DNA from 3 places in the Sphingobacterium sp. InxBP1 genome. Region 2 is predicted to be linked to each of the others. Evidence: riboswitches for the same ligand, from Rfam matches in the RefSeq annotation. Region 2 holds a riboswitch; each other region holds the start of a gene.
What was found. A riboswitch is a leader RNA that binds a small molecule or an ion and turns the genes downstream of it on or off. The one in region 2 is predicted to bind thiamine pyrophosphate.
Positions count from the first base shown of each region.

Region 1 (6,174 bases), on a different contig from region 2:
GTGCTGTTTCAATGGCCAGATGCCCATCTCCTGTCCAGCCGTTCTTTTCACGTTGGGGACAGTCTGTCGGATACCCCATCAAATTGGACAAGTAAGCATTATTTGTTGCTGCCCACAGACGGTTGATCAATGGAGAAGATGTTTTCAGATGTCCGACAGGGCTTACATCGCTGTGCATAAAATAGGCAGTAATGGATGAGCTATCCAATACAATTGGCTGGCTGCTGTTGATCTCAACATAACGGAATCCCTTATATCCAAATTTTGCCATAAATTCGTCTTTCTCACGGCCGCTGAGTGTCAACAAATCTGTTTGAAAAGGCTCCAGTTCTTTGTTGCCCCTGTAGTAAACATCAATATTGGATTGATCCACATGGCCATCTTCAAGAAGACGTTCCCCATGTTTCATACGCACAACCGTTCCCGCTGGCCCGCCAACTTTTATTCGCGTCACGCCAGCCATATTTTGCCCAAAGTCGAATACATACGTATTAGCATTTATTTTTTTGACTGCTTTTGGCACATAGGATTTGACCAGACGGATGGGAACGAGCAGCTGGGATACTAGCTGCGAAGATGGCGGCTTCCGATACCGGACAGCTTCCCATTTGGAATCATCAAATTCGGACCGATCCCAGCCCGGCATTTCAAGACGCGCATCATAGTGTTCACCAGTATAAATATTATTATAACGAATAGGTCCCGCAGATGTCTTCCAGCTCTTGTCAGAAATGATTGTCTCCTCTGACCCGTCCTGATAGACGATACGAAGATCCAGGCGAAATGCTGGCCGGTCTCGCCAAGGTGCCTGATCAAAGTTCCAAACTGCTAAAGGCTGATGGTTATACCAGCCATTTCCCAATATAACTCCAATGGCATTTTTACCTTGCCGAAGCTGCGCCGTCACATCTTCCACAACATACAACGTCCGTCTATCGTAGCGCGTAAACATAGGGTCAAGACGATGATCACCGACCCTTCTGCCATTGATCGACAGTTCATAAAGACCAGCGGCAGCGATATAAATCCGGGCGGATTTGATCGGTTTGTCCGCACCGAATGCTCGTCTAAAATAAGGAGCTGACCGTTCATGCCTATCGTGCTGGTCACTGATCCATTTTCCTTTCCAGCGGTCCGCCTGCATCATTCCCGTCTCAAAGGAAGCAATTGTAGAGGTGCAGGCTTTCCCGTACTTATCCCAAACACGTACTTTCCAAAAATATTTCGTCTGCGGTTTCAATACATTACCTGCATATTGTACAAGCATGGCTGCACTTTTCTGTATCCCGCTATTCCAGACATCCGCTTTATCTTTTAAGAGTGCAAGAGAATCGCCATCGACCATAACCTGATAGGCTGTTTGTAAAGCGCCCTGCCGGTTGTCATCCAGTTGCCAGCTTAATCTGGGAGCCGCTTGATCCACCCCTAAAGGGTTTTGAAGATGTTCACAGGTTAAACGAATAGGTAGACATTGTTGCATTTGCCACCCGCTTACGACAGTAGCTGTACATAGCATGAGTATCGATAATATCTTCCGCATTTTGGTCTATTAAATTGTTTTAGCTATTCTATTAACTAAAGTATCAATTATTTTTTAAGATAGCGAACTATGCTGCACTGTCCTGCTTATTTCAAAAAATTAATAGATATCATTGTTTTATTCATTCAAATTATATTATCTTAGCATCAGCTTTAGGGGTGTCTGCATATGCAGGCTGAGATTTTACCCTTAGAACCTGATCCAGATCATACTGGCGTAGGGAAAAGTGCGATGTCTACAGGATACCTAGTGTATCTTTTTGTGGCCATTCCTAAAGTGGTATTAAAATAATAATTAGGAATGGAACTTACGATCAATCATCAAACCCGTTTTTTCGACCCCGCCCCCCACTCTTTGGAAGAGCTTTTACAGGCAGAACTAGCAGACAAAACACAAGGTGTCGCAGTCGCTGTCAATAACCGTGTTGTACCACAGCATATTTGGGCCTCTACACCGCTGAAGGCCAACGACCAAATCCTTCTGATCACCGCGACACAAGGTGGGTAAACTATTTCAAAAGAAAGTCTTTCACACAGCACTAATTTCCTTACCATGACATCACAAAACATCACACAGACACCCTTTCCGAATTCCAAAAAAGTTTTTGTTCCCGGAACACTTTACCCCATCCAGGTAGCAATGCGTCAGATCCAGCTCAGCTCGACAAAGCTGAGCAACGGCCAGGAGGAGTTCAATCCGCCCGTTACCGTCTACGATACATCTGGACCTTATACCGATGAGAATACCGCCATAGACATACGCAAGGGGCTTCCTCGTCTTCGTGAACAATGGATATTGGACCGAAATGATGTCGTCCAGCTGGATGGAATCAGTTCGGAATACGGAAGAAAACGGCTTGCCGACAAGTCTCTTGACAGCTTGCGCTTCGCCTACAGTCATAAACCGAAAGTCGCCGACAAAGGCAAAAATGTGACCCAGCTGCACTATGCGAAAAAAGGCATTATCACGCCAGAGATGGAATATGTGGCCATTCGTGAAAATCAGCGTATAGACCAGCTCGCCAACTGTACCCCCGGAATGGATCAGCAGCATCAGGGCGAGAATTTTGGTGCCAGAACTGCTGGAAAATACATTACTCCCGAATTTGTGCGTGAGGAAATTGCGGCGGGAAGAGCCATTATTCCCAATAACATCAACCATCCCGAAAGCGAGCCAATGATCATCGGCCGCAATTTTTTGGTAAAAATTAATGCCAACATCGGTAACAGTGCCGTAAGTTCGAGCATTGAAGAGGAGGTTGAAAAAGCAGTATGGGCCTGCCGTTGGGGTGCTGATACGATTATGGACCTGTCGACCGGTAAAAATATACACGAAACACGTGAATGGATTATCCGCAATTCGCCTGTTCCAATCGGAACAGTTCCGATCTATCAAGCACTTGAAAAAGTAAAAGGTGTGGCCGAAGATCTGACCTGGGAGATATTTCGGGATACATTGATTGAGCAGGCAGAACAGGGCGTTTCGTATTTTACAATCCATGCTGGGGTACTGCTGCGCTATATTCATCTGACAGCCAACCGCGTGACCGGCATCGTTTCCCGAGGAGGGTCCATTATGGCCAAATGGTGTCTCTTCCATCATCGGGAAAACTTTCTTTACACCCATTTTGAAGAAATCTGCCAGATTATGAAACAGTATGACGTGGCCTTCTCTCTGGGTGATGGTTTACGTCCCGGCGCCATTGCGGACGCCAATGATGCAGCACAATTTGCCGAACTGGAAACCTTGGGTGAATTGACAAAAATTGCCTGGAAACACGATGTTCAGGTGATGATCGAGGGGCCAGGTCATGTGCCTATGCAACTCATTAAAGAAAATATGGACAAACAGCTGGCCTGCTGTGACGAGGCTCCCTTCTATACATTAGGGCCGTTGACCACCGATATTGCTCCCGGATATGACCATATTACCTCTGCGATCGGAGCGGCGATGATCGGCTGGTATGGATGTGCCATGCTCTGCTATGTGACCCCTAAGGAGCATCTCGGCCTTCCCAACAAAAAAGATGTTAAAGATGGTGTCATCACCTACAAACTGGCAGCTCATGCGGCTGACCTGGCCAAGGGTCATCCCGGCGCGCAATACCGGGATAACGCACTCAGCAAAGCGCGATTTGAATTCCGCTGGGAGGACCAATTTAACCTATCGCTCGATCCTGATACGGCACGTGAATATCATGATGAGACCTTGCCGGCCGACGCCGCAAAGGTAGCCCATTTCTGTTCGATGTGCGGTCCAAAATTTTGTTCGATGAAGATTACACAGGAAATCAGAGACACTGCGGCACAGGGTATGCTCGAAAAATCACAGGAATTTATCGCCCAAGGCAAGGAAATTTACTTATGATCATAGCGCTGACCGCAGAAGAAACCGTTGTAGGCGAACTGGAAATCATCCCTGCTCTTTTTGAGCAGGGACTGGACCTCTTACATTTACGTAAATATCATTTTACGGATGCGCAGATGTGCCGATACATCGCATCTATTGGTGAGCAATACCATTCTAGGCTGGTCCTTCACTCACATCCCCACCTGTCCGCTGCTCTCGGCATTTACCGTGTTCACATAAATGAGCAAAGGCGGTCGCGCGGCCTATTCGACAAGCAGTTCGCCAACTGTATCTGCTCCACCTCAGTGCATCAGATACAGAAGTTCAATACCTTGGAAGACTGCTGGGATTATGCATTTTTAAGCCCGGTATTTCCCAGTATTTCCAAAAGTGGTTACGGAGAGCGGGATACGGTATTGGATCAATTGGCTTTTCGCTGCAATTTCAACGTAAATTTAATTGCTCTGGGCGGAATCACAGCGACAAACTGCCTCCTTGCTCTACAAGCCGGTGTAGATGGCATAGCGCTACTGGGCAGCTTATGGTGCCAGCCCGACCCCATACAAAATTTTATACTATGCAAAGAGACACTCTCCCAAGACTACAATATATTTCACAGGGGCTGACATTTGCCCAACAGAAGACCAACATATTGCGCGCATTGGACGCGGGGGCAAAATGGATTCAGATCCGATGGAAGCAGGCTGACGAGAAGCAGTTAGCGGCGTTGGCGATACACACCATGCAAGCCTGCGATCAATTTGGGGCTAAATGTATCATCAACGATGATGTGCAACTTGCTAAAGATCTGGATGCCCACGGTGTGCACCTGGGCCTGGATGATTGCGGCATCGCCGTGGCCCGGCAGATTTTAGGTCCCCAAAAGATTATCGGCGGGACGGCCAACCGCATTGAGGACGTACAGCAGCGCATTAGTGAACAATGTGACTATATCGGTCTGGGCCCCTTCAAACATACCCGCACAAAACATAAATTAAGTCCCTTGCTCGGTATAGACGGATACAAGAGCATGATGGAAGTGATCCAACATGCAAGTCCCTTCGTTCCTCCGATTTTCGCTATCGGTGGCATTGCAAGCCTAACGGACATCCAAAATTTATTGGCCACTGGAATATACGGTGTTTCCCTCTCAGGACTGCTGACAGAGACACCTCAGCTTATATCATCTATTCAAAACTTTTTATCATGCACACACTACAAATAGCCGACCGCCATTTTGACTCTCGATTGTTCCTGGGGACAGGCAAATTCGGCAACCTAGATGAAATGAGTGAAGCGATTATGGCTTCAGGAACACGACTGGTTACTGTCGCCCTTAAGCGGGTAGATCAGAACACTTTGGAAGACGATCTCATTGGCAGACTGAACCGTATGACAGTCGATCTACTCCCCAACACTTCTGGAGCGCGAACAGCAGAAGAAGCGGTTCTGGCTGCACAATTGGCCCGGGAAGCGCTCGAAACCAACTGGGTAAAACTGGAAATTCATCCCGATCCCCGGTATTTACTGCCCGATCCGGTTGAAACTTTGCGGGCGACCGAGACACTGGCCAAAATGGGGTTTGTCGTCATGCCTTATATCCATGCGGATCCCGTACTTTGTAAGCGTCTAGAGAATGCAGGAACAGCTGTTGTCATGCCCTTAGGTGCCCCAATCGGAAGTAACAAAGGCCTTCGCACCTTAGATTTTTTAGAAATCATCATTGAGCAAAGTACCGTGCCCGTCGTCGTGGATGCAGGGATCGGCTCGCCTTCCGATGCCGCGAAGGCAATGGAAATTGGAGCCGATGCGGTTCTCGTCAATACCGCCATTGCTGTTTCGGACAATCCATCCGAGATGGCCCGGGCGTTTAAGGACGCAGTTAACGCTGGCCGGAGGGCTTATGAAGCGGGCTTGGGTCCTGTAGTTTCCCGTGCTGTAAATTCAAGTCCTTTAACTTCTTTTTTATTTGATTAATAGCGAATATGAGCTCCTTTAAACATGTATTCCAACAATACCATTGGGAAGACGTTCAAAAGAAAATTTATAACACTTCCGAACGGGACGTACAAGACACTTTAAGCAAAACCCATCTAAACCTATCGGATTTTATGGTGCTTATTTCCCCTATCGCCACCCCTTATCTGGAACAGATGGCTGACAAAACCAAAAAAATCACTCAGCGTCGTTTTGGAAAAACCATCCAACTCTATGCGCCACTTTATCTCAGCAATGAATGCCAGAATATCTGTACCTACTGTGGATTTAGTATGGATAATAAAATT
Region 1 covers NZ_JAINDX010000043.1:2,180-8,353, forward strand. The annotation lists gene K7A41_RS09540 (alpha-L-rhamnosidase) at 1-1,540, opposite strand, end outside; TPP riboswitch at 1,685-1,780, shown strand; gene thiS (sulfur carrier protein ThiS) at 1,841-2,047, shown strand; gene thiC (phosphomethylpyrimidine synthase ThiC) at 2,093-3,907, shown strand; gene K7A41_RS09555 (thiamine phosphate synthase) at 3,904-4,515, shown strand; gene K7A41_RS09560 (thiamine phosphate synthase) at 4,467-5,114, shown strand; gene K7A41_RS09565 (thiazole synthase) at 5,096-5,866, shown strand; gene thiH (2-iminoacetate synthase ThiH) at 5,875-6,174, shown strand, end outside.
Region 1: it holds a riboswitch for thiamine pyrophosphate, as region 2 does, so the genes downstream of both, thiS (sulfur carrier protein ThiS) here and K7A41_RS03855 (TonB-dependent receptor) in region 2, are expected to answer to the same signal.

Region 2 (6,174 bases):
TTGTCATCATCTCCATACATCTTGTAATTGACATTGCGGTATTGGAGGTCGGCCATCAAAATCCATTTACCGAATTTATAATCCAGCTTCAGGAAGTTGCTAAAGTCATTTTTTTGCGATTTTCCGAAATAATATTTATCGTCCAGAAAACCTGTCGAAGCGTATTGCGCCCAGATTACTTCGCCATAATGCTTGCCTTTATATTGATTGTAGGCACCACCCCAGATAATTTCCAGGTGATCATTAGGTTTGTAATTCAATGCGTAGGTAGCACCATAGAAGTAGTTGTCGAGCCATCTTCTTCTGACAAGATTTGTAGATTTTATTGTATCGGTTCCCAAAATTACATTAGGCAGCCCATATTTGCTAAATTTTTCATCTTCTCTGAATTCTTCATAATAGCCATAACCCCGAGTATAATGCAGAGCTGCATTCAATGTGAACTTATCATTCAATATATTGCTATAATGGAGCTGGTGATGCTTTTGAGTATAATTGTCCGTCTGGTTTTTATAGGTGTAGACGTTATAGTTCCTTCCGGCATTCATAAACCGGTCTTTTTCAGCTCCCGATACCCCCAGTCCATTGGCTGCATAATCGTCCATCCGGGATCTGTCTCCGGTAATTAAAGGCTCAGGGACGCCGTTCCAGGCTTGGTAGGTTTTTTCTTTTCCCCAGAATACGATGCCTTTTAAGGTATGCTTTTTGCCATAGTAGCCGCCGTCGAGATAAAAGGATTGTAGATCAGAAGTGCCCCGTTCGATATATCCGTCGCTGCTAATCCTGGAAAGTCTGGCGTTGAAGGCAAATTTGTCGTTGATCAATCCTGTTCCCAGCCTGACCGTGTTCTTCCAGCTGTTGTAGGAACCGAACGAGTTGTTCAATTCAGCGTAAGGTTGCTCGACCAGTGTATTCGACTGAATATTTAAAGATGCTCCAAATGAGCCTGCACCGTTTGTCGAGGTCCCGATGCCCCGCTGCACTTGAATGCTCTCTGTTGAAGAGGCGAAATCAGGAAGATTGACAAAGAAGGATCCCATGCTTTCGGCATCGTTGAGAGGGATGCCATTTAAGGTGACGTTGATCCGTTGGTTATCCGATCCGCGGATGGTCATGCTCGTATAACCTATTCCCGCGCCAGCATCAGAGTTGACCTGAACCGAGGGTGTCTGATTTAGGAGATATGGAATATCCTGCCCAAAATTGTTGCGGGAGATGTCTTCTTTTGAGATGTTTTTGAAGGTTGTGGGGGCATTTTTTCTGGCGCGGGTAGAAACCACAAGCACTTCTTCGGTACGGATTGCACTAGGATTGAGCTGAATGGTCATTTCCAGATCACGGTCAATTGTTAGTCTCTTCTGCAAGGTTTCGTATCCAACAAAAGACACGCGGACCGCATACTCGCCATTCTTGATATTATACCATTTGACAAGGCCCTGCTGATCCGAATTGCCAGTCAAAGCTGTCTGTCCGTCTATAACTATAGACGCCTTGTGTAATGGTTTTTGGTTGTTTTTGTCTACAACTTTAATGGTCAGATTGTGCTGAGCAACAGCATATTGGCCAAAAACAGTAGCTAAAGCGCTACAAATCAAAATTTTGATCATGTTGATGTATTTTGTTTAAGTTAAACAAATCGTAACAAGGGGTTACTACGATCGCTCCATTTAACTAACCTCTCCCTCCGCCAGCATTACCTGGATCAGGTGCACAGAACTTAATCTGTCGGGTATAATCTCAGCCTGTATTTGTGTTCCTGACAAAACAAGGCACCCCTATTCGACGCTGCGAATATATAAATTAAAATCGGAATGACCTATTTAGATGTGATTTATGACAAGAATGCGGTAAAGTGAATTTTCCTTGTATTTTCCTTGTTGTTTAAAATTTTACGTATATGTTGGTTTTTGGTATTTATAATTCTTTTTAGGTACCTTGGCATAGATTTTTCTACCGGTAGTGTATTCAAACGAGTGAAAAATTTTTTGAAGATTATGGTTACCAATTAAAATGAGAGCGAGGAAGTAAAATGTTAAAATATTTAAGTGCTAATTATATTCTGCCGATCACGTCAATGCCCATAAAGGATGGCATTGTTGCGGTGGATGAGGAAGGAGTAATCCAAGGTATTTATGACTCCACTTCGTTTGCACCGATCGATAAAGCTAAGGTCGAGAGATATAACGGGGTGATTATTCCGGGATTTATCAATGCTCATTGTCATATCGAATTGTCCCATATGAAAGGTGCGGTACCCAGAGGTACGGGGCTGCCGAATTTTTTAAGCCAGGTAATGACGACTCGGGGCGCTTCGATGAAAAAAATCGATGAGGCGATGGGCAAAGCTGATAAGGAAATGTATCAGAACGGGATTGTGGCAGTAGGCGATCATGCAAATACAGATAATTCTTCTAAAGTCAAGCAGGAGTCGGAGATATTGTATCATACTTTTATAGAGGTGATGGGAATCGAGCCGGAAGAAGCTGATTTTAAGATCAAGGAAGCTAAATCGTTGACACATGAATTTTCAGGTAATCACGTATCTATTACACCGCATGCTCCTTATTCCTGCTCTAAAGTCCTGTTCAAGAAATTTAAGAAGGCTGTTACGGAAACAAATATTATCAGTATACATAACCAAGAAAGTGACGAAGAAAATAAGCTTTTCCGTTACAAAATTGGCGAGTTTTTAAAATTCTATGAAAGTATAGGAAAGGATGCAGATTCGATCAAAGCTCAGGCAAGGAATTCCATTCAATCATATTTACCTTATTTGCCTTATCCCAATAAGATAATACTGGTCCATAATACCTATACATCTTTGAAGGATCTGGATTTTGTGGAACGGATGGACAGGGATATCGTTTGGTGTTTGTGTCCGAAAGCGAACCTGTATATCGAAGGCGCATTGCCTAAAGTCCCGAATTTTGTGAACGCAGGGCAGCTGCTGGCTATCGGGACAGATAGCTTGGCTTCAAACGATAAGCTATCGATACTCGATGAATTAAAGGTACTGCATGAACATTTTGAGGAGCTCGATTTTTTGCAAACCATTCAATGGGCTACGATCAATGGCGCCATCGCATTGAATATCCAGGATCAGTACGGCTCACTGGAAATTGGCAAGAAGCCGGGTATTGTTTTGCTTGAAGGGATGGAACATATGCGGTTGACGGATAAAGTTAAAGTCAAACGCTTAGCCTAGTATTTGATTCCACAAAAACTTCTGTACTTTTGCTCTTATGAACGGTCCGGGAGCTGGCACTTCATTAAAATCTTCTAATGAAGTACCTGGTCCTGAAATATCCATCTGACTGATGGAGAAAAAATATGACAGATGAAACATTTGAACATTTCAGTAAGAGGCAAAGTACAAGGAGTCTTTTTTCGATTGACCACCAAAGCGGTTGCGGATCAGGTCGGCGTAAAGGGATTCGTTATGAACCAGAAGGATGGTTCTGTTTATATCGAGGCGGAAGGCGACGATTTCGCTCTTGATTCGTTGTTGGATTTCTGCCAGGAAGGTCCAGAGAAATCAGTGGTCGAGGCCATCGAAGTGCATGAGGGCGAACTGAAGGGATTCTCGAATTTTGAAGTGATTAAAAAAGCGCAATCCTAAGCCAGTGTCTACAGTCAAAAAATTTCTTAGTGATACGGTCGTCTATGGTGTGACTACTATTGTTTCGAGGATGATCGGATTCCTAATGACTCCGCTCTACCTTCGTAAATTTAAGGATGCAGCAGTCTATGGGATTTATTCGAACTTCTATGCCTGGATGTCGATGTTAAATGCTGTTCTGGCATTTGGTATGGAGACGACCTATTTCAGGTATCTCCAGAAAGTTGAATCCGAAGATAGGGATAAGGTCTACAATAACAGTTTGTTTGTTACCTTGATCACCTCAGGGCTATTGCTACTATCCGTGTTTGTTTTCACAAGCCCCATCGCGGCATGGTTTGCTGACGGGGGAGATGTCGCTGTATACGAGCAGTATATTAAATACTTTGCATTTATCCTTGTAGCAGATGCGCTTGCAGTTGTGCCGTTTACCAAATTGCGTGCTGAGGGCAGGCCTTATAAGTACAGCGCTCTTAAATTCATCAATATCGGTATTACGGTAGTTTCAAATCTGTTTTTCATCGTTTTTCTTCCCAGCTGGGTGCATACTTACAGTTTTTGGGAAAATTTTGCAGGCGCATGGTTTAAAGAAGGCTGGATCGGTTATGTTTTCATCTCTAATTTACTGGCGAGCTTGGTCACTTTACTTTTGTTATTGCCCGAATTATTAGCTTTTCGGTTTAGATTTGATCGAAAATTAATGCATGAAATGCTGAGATATAGCCTTCCTATATTGGTCGCTAACATTTCATTTATTATAAATGAGAATCTGGATAAAATGTTCTTTCCCAAACTAATGCCCGGCGAAGTGGGGAAAGAAGATTTGGGTGTATATGGAGCTGTTGCGAAGTTGGCGGTATTTCTCAGTTTATTTGTTACAGCCTTTAGATTGGGAGCAGAACCATTCTTCTTTTCCTATTCTAAAAATCAGAACGCTTCCAAAACTTATGCAGTGATCATGGAGTACTTCGTTATCCTGATGGTTGTCGCAATGGTGGGCCTGACAGTCAATCTGGACTGGTTAAAATATTTTATCCGAGGCAATGAAAAGGAGATCGCCGCTTATTGGACGGGACTAAAAATAGTCCCTATTCTTTTGTTTAACTATGTCTTGTTGGGTATATATATGAATCTTTCCATTTGGTATAAGCTGACTGACCACACGCGTTATGCGATTTATATCTCAGGGATAGGTGCTGTCATTACTATCCTTCTTAATATCTGGCTTATTCCCATCTATTCTTATGTCGGGGCAGTGCTGTCTACCACGATGGTGTATCTAGTTATGATAGGGTTTTCACTTTACTGGGGTCAAAAATATTATCCTATCCCTTATAAATTGTTGAAGATTGTTCTCTATTTGGCGACGGGGCTTTTGATCTCTTGGCTTAGCTTCCAAATTTTTGAAAGTAATATCTGGATCGGGAACTTTATGCTCCTTCTCCTGTTATTTGCGGTCTATATGCTTGAAAAGGATGGACTGGTGCGCCTGATCCGGCGGAAGTAACCTGCTAAAATAACGAAGGCGATAAGCAGTTTTATCGCCTTTGTATTCAATAAAAACATTATATTAATTCTGTCTGGAATGTGTGTTCAATCTCCTCGAGCACTTCCAGAATTTCTTCTTTTGTCTGTAAGCTCACAAGTTTCATGCGAGATTCTTTAAAGTTTGGAATGCCTTTGAAATAATTTGCGTAGTGTCTGCGCATCTCGAAAATCCCGAGTTTATCCCCTTTCCATTCGATCGATTTGATGAGGTGGGTTTTGCATACATCCACACGCTCGGCAATGGTCGGGCCTTCGAGGCGCTCACCGGTGTTGAAGAAATGCTTGATTTCACGGAAAATCCAGGGATACCCTATGGCTGCACGCCCGATCATGATTCCATCGACTTCATATTCTTGTCTCCATGCGGCAGCTTTTTCTACTGAATCGACGTCTCCGTTGCCGAATATCGGGATCTTGATGCGCGGGTTGCGTTTTACATCCCGGATCATGGACCAGTCTGCCTGTCCTTTATATAACTGGGCGCGTGTACGTCCATGTATTGCCAGTGCTTTGATACCCACATCTTGTAACCGCTCTGCGACCTCATACACGTTCTTGGTGTTATCGTCCCAGCCCAGGCGTGTCTTAACGGTGACCGGTAAATGTGTTGCTTCTACCACTGCCTTGGTCATTGCCACCATTTTATCTATATCCTGCAATAGCGAGGATCCAGCTCCTTTACAGACCACCTTTTTGACAGGACAGCCGTAATTGATATCGATCAGGTCGGGATTTGCTTTGGTACAGATCTCCGCAGATTGCCGCATATGCTCAATATCGCCACCGAATATCTGAATGCCGATAGGCCTTTCATACTCAAAAATATCGAGTTTTTGGATTGATTTGGCTGCATCACGAATTAACCCCTCGGAGGAGATAAATTCAGTATACATTAAATCAACACCATTCTGTTTACAAACATACCGAAATGGAGGATCGCTAACATCTTCCATCGGCGCGAGTAACAAAGGAAATTCTCCCAAATCAATATTTTCACCAATCTTGAC
Region 2 covers NZ_JAINDX010000039.1:168,028-174,201, reverse strand. The annotation lists gene K7A41_RS03855 (TonB-dependent receptor) at 1-1,607, opposite strand, end outside; TPP riboswitch at 1,662-1,787, opposite strand; gene K7A41_RS03850 (amidohydrolase family protein) at 2,030-3,205, shown strand; gene K7A41_RS03845 (acylphosphatase) at 3,338-3,619, shown strand; gene K7A41_RS03840 (lipopolysaccharide biosynthesis protein) at 3,624-5,126, shown strand; gene dusB (tRNA dihydrouridine synthase DusB) at 5,185-6,174, opposite strand, start outside.

Region 3 (6,174 bases), on a different contig from region 2:
AATATGGGGTATCCCATGGCCAAAAACTTAGAACGTGCGGGCTTTCCTCTCGCTGTCTATAACAGAAATATCGCTAAGGCGAAAGATTTCGAACACCATACTACAGTACAAAGCAGTATCGTGGAGCTAGTTCAATCCAATGACGTCATCTTTTCAATGTTAACAGATGACAAAGCTGTACTGGAAGTATATGGTATTATTCTTGAACAAGAGATACAGGGAAAACTATTTGTGGACATGAGCACCATATCACGCGGTGCCAGTGTAGCTCTAGCTGCTAAATTAAAAGAGCGGGGCGCTTCATTTTTGGACGCTCCTGTGGCGGGAAGTACCAAACCAGCCGCAGACGGAACTTTGATTATTATGGTCGGCGGTGAGCAGGCAGACCTTGAGCGCGCGCGCCCCTATCTTGAAAAAATGGGCAAATCCATTAAACACCTCGGCGAAAACGGCAAAGGCATTGCCGCTAAACTTGCGATCAATTATTTCCTGTCGATCATCTATCAGGGCCTTGCTGAAACGATCCTATTTTCGGATAAGCTGGGAATCGGGCGAAGTGACATGCTGGAGATCATCAACGACAGTGCCAGTGGCAGCGGCGCAACGAAAGTAAAAACCCCTTTACTGATAGCAGAAGACTATACACCGGCATTTGCATTGGATCTGATGCTAAAAGACATCCGTCTTGCGCAGCAAGCGGGAGCAAACTACCCCTTGATTGGTGCCCTGCTCGACACCTACCAGAAGGCACAAGGCAACGGCCTGGGCCAACAGGATGTCATTGGGATCATAGAATCCATAAAACAATTTTCCATTTAAATCGTTTACTGATTGACACAAAAATACGGCTGGACCGGCACTTGATAATGAAGTAATTCAGGGCTTTTCATAACCCGACCGGTGGCAGTGAAGATCCGGCTAAGCCAGTACGAGATGAACAGTTAATTTAAGAAAACATGAAAACAGCTTTGACACTATTTATATTAACGATGATTACGATGACAAGCATTGCCCAACAGCTGAAACCGATTTCCTACCAAGACGGAGCACAGAAGCTCAACGGACTGATGACATCCACCCCAGCTAAGAATGGACCTGGCGTGTTAATTTTGCCTGCCTGGAAAGGAATTGATAATGAAGCAAAGCAAGCAGCTCTACAGCTAGAGAAAGAAGGTTACGTCGCCTTTATAGCAGACATTTACGGTGAAGGAAATGTGCCGGCCGATAATACTGCCGCTTCGAAGATTGCTGGCCAATATAAGGCCGACTATAAAGCCTATCAACGTCGCATTGCCGCAGCATTGGAACAGCTTAAAAAAGCTGGCGCTGCACCCACCAAGATTGCTGTCATCGGCTATTGTTTTGGCGGAACAGGTGCACTGGAAACAGCACGGGGGGGACTTCCGGTGGCCGCAGTTGTCAGTATCCATGGCAGCTTATCCAAAGCAGCTGACCGTACCAATACGCCAATTGCCCCTAAAGTACTTATCCAACACCCCGCGGCAGACAAGAGCGTATCGAAAGAAGATTATGAGGGGTTAGTCAAGGAACTAAACGACGGCCATGCAGATTGGCAGATTATTACGTATGCTAACTCTGGGCATACGTTTACCAATCCCGAATCTCCCGAATATAACCCGATAATGGCCAAACGTGCCTGGGACCATATGCTGTTATTTTTAAAAGAAGTATTGGACAAATAGAAACCGTCAGACAACTGCATACTGCATCTCAATGGCTCATCGTCCAATTGTTACATCATCTTATCACCGCTGGTACTATTAGGGTATGCGGCCACAGCAATACCAATGGCGATAAGATGACTGCGGACAGTCAGATCCCTCCGAGACAATATAACAGTAAAAGAAAAACCAAACACATAAGACAGGAATACTAGGACAATACAAGTGCGGAAACAATTTATAATCGGGTTTTATTCGTGGCAAAACGAAAATTAATCAGTCAGCGCCATCCTCTACTCTATACAATCGCTGTCTGGGTAAGAAGAATACAAAGAAAAGCCATCTGGCTGTTGGACAATAAGCGATATGCACAGGCAAAAACAGCAGAGTTGCTTCGGTTCAGGGTAAAGAAGCACCAGTCGGTTTTATTGAAGAAGCTTGGAGAGAACAATATGCAGCTTCAGATCAATAAAGTAACCAACCTCAAGATTGCGGCACAGCAGATCACTGGGATTTTAATCCGGCCAGGTGAGACGTTCTCGTTCTGTAAACTCGTAGGACTGCCGACACAAAAGAAAGGGTATCTTCCGGGGATGGAACTCTCTTTTGGAGAGGCTAGGGCGGGCATAGGGGGTGGCATATGCCAGATATCCAATCTTATCCACTGGCTCGTGATCCACAGCCCGCTAACCGTCGCTGAACGCTATCACCATTCCTTCGATCCTTTTCCAGACGATGGCCGAGTTCTGCCTTTTGGTAGTGGCGCGACCATATTCTACAATTATCGCGACTATCAATTCACCAACCATACGGACCATACCTTCCAGATTAACCTGTGGTTTACCGAAAAATGTCTGGAAGGTGAGCTTAGGATTGATCAGGAACTGGATTTTGCCTACCATGTGTTTGAGCGCGCGCACCAATTTCTGAAGATCGGCAACGACTTCTACCGTAAAAATGAGATCTGGCGCGAAAAGCTGTTAAAATTCGAGGGCGGTAAGATAATCGAGACAGCGTGCATAATGAAGAATTTTGCACGGGTTGCTTATACTCCCCCTTACTATATTGTGCCTGATCCCAAAAACGAAAAAGGCACTACTGAATAGACAGCCTTTCTGTTTCTCCTTTTTTTTGATTAAGTTTGATGTGGCTTTGGGGGTATTCTGTACAGAATTGAGATAGTCCCTTTGAACCTGATACGGTTTACACCGACGTAGGGAAAAGCATCCGCTTGACATATACGATAGGATGGACAAGTCCGACTGTCCCGATTCTTCCTGACAAAGCCACAACAAGACATAAAAGAACTGAAGGCATGGAAGAAACTATTATTCAACTATTAAAAAGAGTCAAGCAGCAAAGGCCCCTAGTGCACAATATTACCAACATGGTGGTTATGAACAATACGGCCAATGCCTTACTTGCACTTGGCGCATCACCGGTCATGGTTCATAGCCCATCTGAAGTGCAGGAAGTTGTGGATCTGGCTCAGGCGCTCGTTTTAAACATCGGTACAATAAGTGAGCAGACTGCCGAGGCTATGCTTATTGCCGCCGAACATGCAAACAATAATGGGAAGCCCTGGGTGCTGGACCCGGTAGGTGCCGGTATCTCCGCTTTCCGAAACGACCTACTGGCTAACCTACTGGAACTTCGGCCAACTATAATCCGGGGAAATGCATCAGAGATCATGAGTTTATATAACGTCCAGCAGGCGACCACAAAAGGCGTGGACAGCACTGCTGACAGCGCTGCTGCGGTTGATTCAGGCAAAGGTCTGCAACAGCAAACCGGTTCCGTTATCTGTATCTCGGGAAAGGTTGACTATATCCTTTCGGATCAGCGTTTGGCCGAAGTACGTAATGGCCACGCCATGATGACCCAGGTAACAGGCTTGGGCTGTAGCGCCACCGCCCTCATTGGTGCATTTATCGGCGTCACGGGGCAAGTATTTGACGCAGCAGTAGCGGGAGTTTCCATTTTGAGCCTTGCCGGAGAACTGGCAGCCGGAAGATCCGCAGGTCCGGGCTCCCTGCAGGTAAACCTTTACGACGAACTATACCGCCTGGATGAGGACACCCTAAAGACACATCTTCAGATTACCTGCCATGGCGTTTAGCCCACAGTTTCCTTACCCTCTGTATCTGGTTATCTCGGAGGAGGATTGCTACCCACAGCCCTGGCTACAGGTTGCGGAAGAAGCAATAATTGGCGGCGTAGATATTGTGCAGCTACGTGAAAAAAAAGCAGTCTATTCCGATTTTCTGGAAAAAGCCCATAAGCTTATACGTCTCACCGACCATTATGGAATTCCGTTAATTATCAATGATGCCATAGATATTGCTGCCGACGTTGGTGCATGGGGCGTACATGTTGGACAAAAAGACCTGCCGCCCCTGGCTATACGGGAAAAATTCGGCAACAGCATACACATAGGCTGGTCGATGGATGCCCTTGCTCAGCTGGAAAGTGAACAGTTAAATGCCGCTGACCATCTGGGGGTAAGTCCGATATTTTCCACTCCGACGAAAACAGACACTATTGGCGAATGGGGCATCTCAGGCTTGCGGCAGTTACGCATGCGTACGAAAAAGCCCCTGATAGCCATCGGCAACATGAATCTCGCAACGGCCGGTGCCGCCTGGGACGCAGGTGCCAATGCCATAGCAGTCGTTTCCGCGATCTGCCGGAGCCAAGATCCCAGAGAAAGCAGTGCACAATTAAAACACTTACTTCGATGACAACAATAACAACATATAGCGTGCCTACTGTACTGAGTATTGCCGGATTTGACGGCAGCGGAGGTGCAGGCATACAGGCAGACACGAAAGCCATATCAGCACTAGGCTGTTACGCGATGAATGTTCTGACCGCGTTACCTGTTCAAAATACGCAGGGCGTACGAAATATTTATGAAATACCAACTCAAGCGGTACGTGAACAGCTTGATGCGATATTTGAGGACATATATCCGGATGCCATCAAAATTGGCATGGTTCACAGCACCGAACTCGTTGAACTGATCAGTTCTTACTTAAGAGATTACACCGGCGACATTGTATTTGACCCTGTCATGGTCTCCACAAGTGGCCATAAACTGATACAGGACGACACTATACAGGCCTGCGTAGACCTGCTATTTCCACTGACAAGGATCATCACCCCCAACTTGGACGAAGTCAGCGTGCTCATCGGTAAGCAAGTTGATAGTGTACCCGAAATGGAAAAGGCCGGCGATCAACTTTTGAAGAAGGGCTGTCGGGCGGTACTCATTAAAGGCGGCCATTTGCAGACGGCTCAACTTACTTCCCTCCTGTTTCAGCAGGACAAAACGGCCCTCGTGTTTAGATCAGAGAAAATAGAAACCAAAAACACCCATGGATCGGGCTGTACGTTATCCTCCGCCATCGCAAGTCAACTTGCTCTTCATCTGCCACTAGACCGGGCTGTCACAGCCGCATTGGATTATGTTCATGAAGCGATCAGATCCAGCAAAGATCTGATGATCGGCAAAGGAAATGGGCCGCTCAATCATTTCCATCACCCACAACAATTAATTTGCCATGAAATGGACTGACAATGCCTGGGAAGCTATCACTCCCATTTATAACGACATTCTTGCGATGCCTTTTATCACCGAACTGAGTAGGGGCAGCTTGCCTTTGGACAAGTTCCAATTTTATATGCAGCAAGATGTATTATATCTTGAAGACTTTGGACGCGTCCTAGCCTATATCGGCGCTAAAAGCGTGAATAATCAGCAGGCTCTCGATTATTTTGAATTTGGAAGGAATGCCCTTATTGTTGAAAAAGCGCTTCATGGAGATTATTTCAGGGAATTTGGTTTCGATACTGAAAATAGTAACAGTGTGGGCCCCGTTTGTCATCACTACATTCATTTTCTTAAGAGTATAGCTGCCTTCGAACCTGTGGAAGTCGCGATGGCGGCAACCCTACCCTGCTTCTGGATTTACAAAAAGGTGGGTGATTATATTTTATCAATTGCCGAGATGAGCAAAAACCCATATACCAAGTGGATAGGGACCTACAGCAGCGAGGAATTTGCCGAGGGTGTTTTAAAAGCGAAGGACTATGTGGATAAAATAGCGGAGCAAACTACTGCAACAAACCGGAAGCGGATGCGACAAGTATTTATAACAGCTTCGAGCCTGGAGTATTCCTTCTGGCAGGCAGCATACGAAAAGAGGATGTGGATGCATACAAATACATAAAAAATGTCCGATAGCGAACAGCGATTGTTCATAAATGGGCAATCGCAAAAAACGGTCAAATAAAAAACAACCTATAACACAACTAGTTACAAATACATTGTATTTTGGCATCACTATTATAGATATAGAGTTAATGGAAAAATCGTGCAGCTCTACGGAAGCGATGAATTGCTAATCATAATCAGAGCATAAAACAATACTAATACAAAAAACAATGAAAAGAATCTTAACCATCGCCTTTATTTCATTCTTGTGTGTCG
Region 3 covers NZ_JAINDX010000049.1:702,401-708,574, reverse strand. The annotation lists gene K7A41_RS22830 (NAD(P)-dependent oxidoreductase) at 1-819, shown strand, start outside; gene K7A41_RS22825 (dienelactone hydrolase family protein) at 957-1,703, shown strand; gene K7A41_RS22820 (VanW family protein) at 1,940-2,788, shown strand; TPP riboswitch at 2,827-2,919, shown strand; gene thiM (hydroxyethylthiazole kinase) at 2,998-3,801, shown strand; gene thiE (thiamine phosphate synthase) at 3,791-4,423, shown strand; gene thiD (bifunctional hydroxymethylpyrimidine kinase/phosphomethylpyrimidine kinase) at 4,420-5,259, shown strand; gene tenA (thiaminase II) at 5,246-5,914, shown strand; gene K7A41_RS22795 (GIN domain-containing protein) at 6,129-6,174, shown strand, end outside.
Region 3: it holds a riboswitch for thiamine pyrophosphate, as region 2 does, so the genes downstream of both, thiM (hydroxyethylthiazole kinase) here and K7A41_RS03855 (TonB-dependent receptor) in region 2, are expected to answer to the same signal.